Linked DNA regions of Granulosicoccus antarcticus IMCC3135. The protein of the gene in region 1 binds, or shares a complex with, the protein of each later gene. Links are inferred from orthologs where the notes say so. Each region holds a gene or a part of one and is shown on either strand. Other genes may lie near its edges.

What was found. The genes of interacting proteins can lie anywhere in the genome.
Region 2: the proteins of uvrA (region 1) and mfd are in contact, whole or in part, in a crystal structure (PDB 4DFC), measured with the Escherichia coli proteins. The link is inferred for Granulosicoccus antarcticus IMCC3135 from one-to-one orthologs.

What each region holds. Positions count from the first base shown.
Region 1 is NZ_CP018632.1:2,014,069-2,018,463, reverse strand. Bases 1-3,366 are described here. They hold uvrA (excinuclease ABC subunit UvrA), read left to right. Parts: upstream 1-346; coding sequence 347-3,166; downstream 3,167-3,366. Other genes in these bases: IMCC3135_RS08730 (App1 family protein), read left to right, coding at 3,166-3,366; IMCC3135_RS08740 (MFS transporter), read right to left, coding at 1-245. Outside these bases: more of IMCC3135_RS08730, read left to right, coding at 3,367-4,293; IMCC3135_RS08725 (DMT family transporter), read left to right, coding at 4,290-4,395. UniProt on the Escherichia coli protein: The UvrABC repair system catalyzes the recognition and processing of DNA lesions. UvrA is an ATPase and a DNA-binding protein. A damage recognition complex composed of 2 UvrA and 2 UvrB subunits scans DNA for abnormalities.
Region 2 is NZ_CP018632.1:5,633,947-5,637,963, reverse strand. It holds mfd (transcription-repair coupling factor), read right to left. Parts: upstream 3,663-4,017; coding sequence 201-3,662; downstream 1-200. Other genes in the region: IMCC3135_RS24460 (lipoprotein-releasing ABC transporter permease subunit), read left to right, coding at 3,831-4,017; IMCC3135_RS24470 (CsiV family protein), read right to left, coding at 1-163. UniProt on the Escherichia coli protein: Couples transcription and DNA repair by recognizing RNA polymerase (RNAP) stalled at DNA lesions. Mediates ATP-dependent release of RNAP and its truncated transcript from the DNA, and recruitment of nucleotide excision repair machinery to the damaged site.

The DNA of each region.
Region 1 (4,395 bases):
CCTATACGATCGCTCAGCATCCCAAACGGGATCTGCAGACAGGCCTGCAGCAATCCGTAAATGCCAATGGCCAGGCCGATCAGAAATGGCGTACTGTCCGTATAGTGATCACCAAAAAGGCTGAATACCGGCAGCACGATGAACAGACCCACCATTCTGATCATATAGATCAGAGACAGGGACCAGGCGGCGCGCCGTTCACGGGGCAGTAATGCGGCCGGAGTACTTTGATTGCTATCGTTCAATGGGCCCCTGCAAGGGTACGGGTCAAGCGGCGTATAGTATCAGGGCTCAAGCCCTGCTGACACACGCCCTTTCCTCAATCACCGCTCACCAGAACTCGGCAATGGATACTATTCGCATCCGTGGCGCACGCACGCACAACCTCAAGAACATCGATGTTGACCTGCCGCGCGACTCTTTGATCGTCATTACCGGACTATCCGGTAGTGGAAAGTCATCTCTGGCTTTCGATACCGTGTTCGCAGAAGGCCAGCGCCGCTATGTGGAATCGCTGTCAGCCTACGCACGCCAGTTTCTGTCCATCATGGACAAACCGGACGTGGATCTGATAGACGGGCTTTCTCCGGCGATCGCCATTGAGCAGAAATCAACCTCCCACAACCCGCGCTCCACGGTTGGTACCATCACCGAAATATATGATTATCTGCGCCTGCTGTACGCCCGTGCCGGCACACCCACATGCCCGATTCACGGCGAAGTACTGGAAGCCCAGACTCTGAGTCAGATGGTGGATACTGTCATGGCTCTGGATGCGGGAACCACCCTGGCGCTGCTGGCACCTGTCATCCGGGATCGCAAAGGCGACCATGCGACCCTGTTGGAACGTTTGCGGGCACAAGGCTATCTGCGAGCACGAATTGACGGGGTCATCACAGAGCTGGAAGGTGACATCTCACTGCCTGCAAAACAGAAACATTCCATTGATGTCGTCGTGGACCGCTTCAAGGTACGGGACGACCTGCGCCTGCGCCTCACCGAGTCCTTTGAAACAGCCACGACACTGGGTGATGGCAACGCCATTGTCACACCACTGCGCGATGATGGCGATGACATGGTCTTCTCTACGCGCTTTGCCTGCAGTCAATGTGGCTATTCTCTACCGGAGCTGGAACCTCGCGCGTTCTCGTTCAACAGCCCCCATGGCGCCTGCCCAACCTGTGATGGACTCGGCCTGAGTCAGTTCTTCGATCCGGCACTTATCATCGTGAACCCTTCTGTCAGCCTTGCTGGTGGAGCCATTCGTGGCTGGGACAAGCGCAATGCCTACTACTTCCAGATGATCAAGTCACTGGCCCTTCATTATAAATTCGATGTCGATACGATTTTTGATGAATTGCCAGAAGCTATCCGACATCTGATCATGCACGGATCCGGTACGGAGAAGATCAAATTCCACTACCAGAGCGAAAAAGGTCAGGCCAGCTATGAGTCCGTACGCCCCTTTGAAGGCATCATTCCCAACCTGACGCGCCGCTACAAGGACACCGAATCGAATGCAGTGCGTGAAGAGCTTGGCAAACTGCTCTCCTCACAGACCTGCCCTGATTGCAAGGGCGCGCGTCTGAATGAGGCTGCCCGGCACGTCCTGGTCGATGGGCACAGCCTACCCTCGATCGTGAACCATTCCATCGGTGACACCCGCTCTCTGATCGACTCGCTGAAGCTGACAGGTCAGCGCAAAGAAGTCGCCAGCAAGATTACCGGTGAAATCCTGCTGCGACTGAACTTCCTGATCAACGTAGGCCTGGATTACCTCTCACTGGATCGCAGCGCTGACACCCTCTCCGGAGGCGAAGCACAGCGCATACGTCTCGCCAGCCAGATAGGTGCAGGTCTGCAAGGTGTTCTGTATGTACTGGATGAACCCTCAATCGGATTGCATCAGCGTGATAACGACAAGCTGCTGAAGACATTGGAATACCTGCGTGATCTGGGCAATACCGTCATTGTCGTGGAGCACGATGAAGACGCCATCCGGGCGGCCGATTTTGTACTGGACATAGGACCGGGAGCCGGTGTTCATGGTGGCAACATAGTGGCCTCTGGCACACCAGAGCAGATCATCAGCAATAGCGCCTCGATTACCGGCCAGTATCTGTCCGGCAAGCGCTTCATTCCCATTCCCGAACGCAAGAAACCGGGTAAACAGTTCATCAGCATCACCAAAGCTTCTGGCAACAACCTTAAATCTGTCAATGTGAAATTTCCTGTCGGCATCTGTACGGTAGTCACAGGCGTCTCAGGCTCGGGGAAATCGACACTCGTCAACGATACCCTTTACAAGCACGCGGCCAATGCCATCAATAACGCCCGTCATACCCCATCGCCATTGAAAAGCATTACCGGCCTGAAGGTGTTCGACAAAATTGTGGACATTGACCAGAGCGCCATTGGCCGCACCCCACGCAGCAACCCTGCCACCTACTCCGGCCTGTTCTCGCCGATCAGAGATCTGTTCGCAGGCACTCACGAAGCACGCTCCAGAGGCTACAAGGCAGGACGCTTCAGTTTCAATGTCAAGGGGGGTCGCTGTGAAGCTTGCCAGGGAGATGGCCTGATCAAGGTGGAAATGCATTTTCTACCCGATGTCTATGTCCCCTGTGACGTCTGCCAAGGCAAGCGCTATGGCCGCGAAACACTGGACATACGCTACAAGGGGCAGAATATTCACCAGGTCCTGACGATGACAGTTGAACAGGCACATGAGTTTTTCGGCGCAGTGCCGGTACTGCATCGCAAGCTGGCCACTCTGATGGATGTCGGCCTGTCCTATATAACGCTGGGACAGAATGCGACAACGCTATCCGGCGGTGAAGCTCAACGCATCAAACTGGCACGAGAGCTTTCGAAGCGCGACACAGGCGACACTCTGTATATCCTTGATGAGCCGACAACAGGTTTGCATTTTGAAGATGTCAAGGCTTTGCTTGTGGTCATACAGCGACTACGTGATGCCGGCAATACCGTGATTATCATCGAACACAATCTGGATGTAATTAAGACTGCAGACTGGATCATCGACATGGGCCCCGAAGGCGGTCAAGGTGGTGGGACTGTCGTTGCAGCTGGAACACCTGAAGATATCATCGGCTGTGCCTCCTCCTATACCGGTCAATACCTCAAACGCATTTTATCTCGATAATGGCTAGTGATCACTGGAAAACCCTGTTCCATCGCCTCGGCATGGGCACTGAAAATGTGCTTGATGTTGTCCGCTCCCGTGCACGCGAAAAGTTGCATCCGGAAGTTCATCTGCATGTGATTGCCTATCGTGGCCTGGCAACCAGGCTATCAGGCGGTTGGCAAGGCAGCATCAATGGTCGGGTGCTGCGCTACAAGCAACCCTCCCTGCCCGGCATCTCGACACTGTGGAACAATCTGCAAGCCAGCTATGCACGCTTTGCAACCGATGAGCTGGAAGGCGTCACGGTGCGCGGTCGTGTGGGTGCAGAGCAGGTAGAGAGCATCACTGATGAAGAGGGGTATTTCAGGCTCGATTTCAATATCCGTACAAGCGACGAACCTGGCAATACCATCCCGGTGGAGCTGACACTCCCGGGGTTCACAACGATTCAGATCGACGGTGACCCTGTGATCAACCTGCCGGATCCGGCCGCACGCTTTGCAGTCATCAGCGACATCGACGATACCCTGCTGGTTACCAACGCCACCTCGTTACGGCGAATGATGCGTCTGACACTGCTGGAGTCCGCCACCACCAGGCTTGCCTTCGATGGTGTCGCTGATTTCTACCAGGCCCTGCACGGAACAGTCAATCCGTTTTTCTATGTATCCAGCAGCCCCTGGAATCTGTACGAATTCCTGACCGACTTCATGCGTCTGAACCATATAGTCGCTGGCCCAATGATGTTGCGGGACTTAGGCATTGACGAGACCAAATTCATCGCCGGCCCACACAAGGAACACAAGCTGGAACAGATCAGAGCGATAATCGATCTCTATCCGACGCTATCTTTCATTCTCTGCGGTGACAGTGGCCAGGATGATCCGGAAATCTACACCACTATCGCCGAAGAATATCCGGATCAGATCAAAACCATCTACATCCGTGACGTCAGCGATCAGTGGCGAAGCTCCGCCATTCAGCTCCTGATTCAGCGCTTGAAAGAAATGGATATAGACATGCTGCTGACACCGGACACCCAGGCAGCAGCCACTCATGCGATAGCTCAGAATTATATCAACAAGGATTCCTTGCCAGTCATACAGCAAGCTGTTGACGACCAGAAGCTTGAAGTGCAGCTGTGAAAACCACCACACCCGCCTCGCTACAGCACTGGCAAGGGAAAACCTCTTCGCCTAGCTGGGGAATAATCTTCATGGTCACGGGCACCATGATCGTGCCGGTGA
Region 2 (4,017 bases), 3.6 Mb from region 1 along the record:
AGTACAGACCGCCGGCGGTCAGATCGCGTCCATCGACGTTCTCGAACAGAACGACTTCAATCTGGTAGTCGCGAGCGTGCGCGATGCCTGTCATGAGCAGGGAGCTGATGACAAGCAGTTGCGCGGCTTGCCGCAGGTATCTGGTGATAGTGGTGATTCTCATTCTGTCTGATCGGGTCTCTGTTTGTGGACACTGAACATCATGCGGCCTCTGGCAATGCCAGTGTATCGAGCAGCTCGTTCAGGAATGCCTGGGCTTCGCTGGACTCTTCGAAGCTCTTGATGATGCGCAATACCTGCTTACCATCGAATCGGTAAGTACTGCTATGGCGCTGGATGGTCTGTATCAATGCCATTGGATCTATTTTGGGCTCCGGTGAAAAGACGATGCGTCCGCCGGCGGCGTTCAGTTCAAGTCTCTCTATGCCCAGTTGTTCGCAACGCTGACGCAGACGCATGACATCAAACAGTCTATCGGTTTGTGGTGGCAGAAGGCCGAAGCGATCGATCAATTCGATCTTCAGTTCACGTAATGCGTCACTATCGACTGCATTGGAGATGCGTTTGTACATGATCAGACGCTGATGGACATCTGGAACGTAATCCTCAGGCAACAGGGCAGGGACGCCTAAATCGACTTCTGTTCCATGTGCAAGAGGTTTGTCATAGTCTGGCAGTTTGCCGCTTTTGAGTGCCTTGACCGCACGCGTCAGCAGTTCGCTGTACAGAGTGAAACCGATTTCCTGGATCTGCCCGCTCTGGCCTTCGCCCAGCAGCTCGCCGGCACCTCGAATTTCCAGATCATGCGTTGCCAGGGTAAAGCCGACGCCCAGATCTTCCAGTGATTCTATGGCTTGCAGACGCTTTTCTGCATCGCTCGTCATGGAACCTTTGGGAGGTGTCAACAGGTAGGCGTAGGCGCGATGATGTGAGCGCCCGACGCGGCCGCGCAACTGATGTAGCTGAGCCAGTCCCAGTTTGTCGGCGCGATTGATCAGAATGGTATTGGCACTGGGAATGTCGATACCACTTTCAATGATGGTGGTCGCCACGAGAATATTGAAGCGCTGATGATAGAAGTCACTCATGACCTGTTCCAGGTCCGACTCACGCATCTGGCCGTGTGCAAAATTGATACGAGCACTGGGGACAATTCGTTCAAGATCTTCGACAATGCGTTCGATGGTCTGGACTTCATTGTGCAGAAAATAGATCTGACCACCACGAGCCAGCTCTCGCTCACAAGCTTCGCGAATCTGCACATCGGACCATTCACCGACAAAGGTCTTGATGGCATGACGATGCTGGGGTGGGGTGGCTATGATGGACAGGTCACGCATGCCCGCCAGGCCCATGTTGAGCGTGCGCGGAATGGGCGTGGCAGTCAGGGTGACGATATCCACTTCTGAACGCAGCGCCTTCATGTGTTCCTTGTGGCGTACCCCGAAACGGTGCTCCTCGTCGATGATGACCAGGCCCAGATTCTGGTACTTGATGTCTTTGCTCAGTAGTTTGTGGGTACCGATGATGATGTCAACACCGCCACTTTCGAGCTTTTTCAGAATGGCTTTCTGTTCCTTGGCCGTCTCGAAACGTGACAGCGATTCGATCTGCACCGGCCAGTCAGCGAAGCGATCCATGAAATTCTGATGATGTTGTCGGGCCAGCAAGGTGGTCGGTACCAGCACAACGACCTGCTTGCCGGCATCTACAGCAACAAAGGCAGCACGCATGGCCACTTCTGTCTTGCCGAAGCCGACATCGCCACAGACAACGCGATCGGTGGGTTGCGGCGAGCGTAGATCCGCCACCACCGCCTCAATCGCCGAAAGCTGATCAGGAGTCTCTTCAAAAGGGAAGGCCAGGCTGAATTGTGTGTAGTTGTCGGAATTTTCTGGAAAGGCAAAGCCTTGACGCGCCGCCCTGCGAGCATGGATTTCCAGTAGCTCGGCTGCGACATCGTAGGCTTTTTCGGCCGCTTTACGACGAACTTTCTGCCAGGTGTCGGTGCCCAGCTTGTGCAAGGGAGCCGACTCTTCGCTGGCGCCGGCATAGCGACTGATCAGGTGCAAAGAGGCAACAGGCACATAAAGTTTGTCATCACCTGCGTACTGAATGGTCAGATATTCGTTGGTGACATCTCCCAGTGTCAACGAGGTCAAGCCAAGGTAGCGGCCGACACCATTGTCAATATGGACGACGGGTGCACCCAGGTTCAGATCCGTCAGGTTGGAGATAATGGCTTCGGAGTCACGCGTTGGTCTGCGTCGCTCGCGGCGCTTGATTCTTCCCGAGCCAAGCTGCGACTCGGTAATCATCGCCACACGAGCCTCTGGCAACTGCAGTCCTCGATCCAGCGCTGCGGTGGTCAGGCATAGCGTGCGTTCGCTGCGCAGAAAAGCATCCCAGCTATCAACCGTTTCAGGTTGCAGACGGTTGCCGACCAGTTGGTCGAGCAAGGCTTCCCGGCGTCCGGTGGATTCGGCAACGAACAACACACGACCCGGAAACTTGCCGAGAAAATCCTGCAAGGCGCCCATGGGGCGTTCGCCGCGAGGGTCCAGCGGGTAGAGTCCGGGAGCTTCAGTGGCCAGATTGATGCTGTCGCTGCCGATCTTCTCGATCTGATAGCGTTGCGTATTGATCGTGTTGCGCTTGCTCAGCTCGATATGAATATCCGCAGCGCTGAGATATATCTCTGCAGGTGGCAGAATCGGACGCTCTACATCGTGGCGTCGCTGTTCGTATCGGTCGAGCGTGTTGTTTTCGAAGCTCTGAAAGGCCTCGGCCGCACCATCAAGCATGATGAAGCTGGCAGATTCGGGTAAATAGTGGAACAGTTGCGAGGTCTCTTCGAAAAACAGCGGCATGTAATACTCGATGCCTGATGGCGCACGGCCTTCGCTGACTTCCCGATAGATCGGCGTGTTTTTGCTCTCGGCGGCAAATGAGTTGCGGTACTGGCGTCTGAACAGAGCGATTCCAGCCTCATTGAGTGGAAACTCATGGGCCGGCAATAGTTCGATCTCCTGAGCCTTGTCCAGACCGCGCTGGGTGTCGACATCGAAGGTTCGAATCGTTTCTATCTCATCATCGAAGAACTCAACACGATAGGGCAGGTTACTGCTCATCGGGAACAGATCCAGGATGGAGCCACGCACGGCAAATTCCCCATGCTCCTCGACCTGAGTCACAAGGCGGTAGCCGGCATCAACCAGTCTGGAGCGGAATTCGTCCAGCGCCAGTGTGTCGCCATTCCTGATGATCAGCGCATGCTGATCGAGGAAACTTCGCGGTGGTAGTCTCTGCATCAAAGCTGCCGCGGTCAGCAGCAAAATGCCTTGTCGTGCATCACCCAGGGAGTAGAGGGTTCGGATGCGCTGGGAAATGATGTCCTGATGCGGCGACACGCGGTCGTACGTCAAGGTCTCCCAGTCGCTGAGCAGGTGCACCGGTAGATCGGCGCCTGCGAAAAACCTCAGCTCCACCTCCAGATGCAGAAGTTCGGTGGTGCTGGGGGCAATGATTACCAGCAAATCGTCGCAGCGTCGGGCGTGCTCGGCAATAGCGAGTGATTCAGAGGCGCCGTATAGTCTGCCCCAATGGGACTTGGGTGCGGCGTCTGCTGATAGCAGCAGTGCCGGTTCGTCAATAGTGCTCATGAACCTCGTGGAATCAGTCTGTCTGGCGGGAACGTTGCAGGGCTGATTGTCCCATATTTACCCCGTTCGGGACTTGCAGGCGTCATTTACTCAATCGGAACGCCTGCCTGCCTGTCAATTCACTACACTATCCGCGAACCTTGTCTACGGTAGCGGCTCCAACAGGTCATGTTTCAACCATACGAACTGTTCGTCGGTCTGCGTTATACGCGAGCCAAACGGCGAAATCATTTTATTTCATTCATCTCTCTGGTATCGATTCTTGGAATCATGCTAGGCGTGACTGCGCTCATTACTGTGACTTCGGTCATGAATGGCTTCGAGAAGGAGATGCGTGAACGAATTGTCGGGGCCT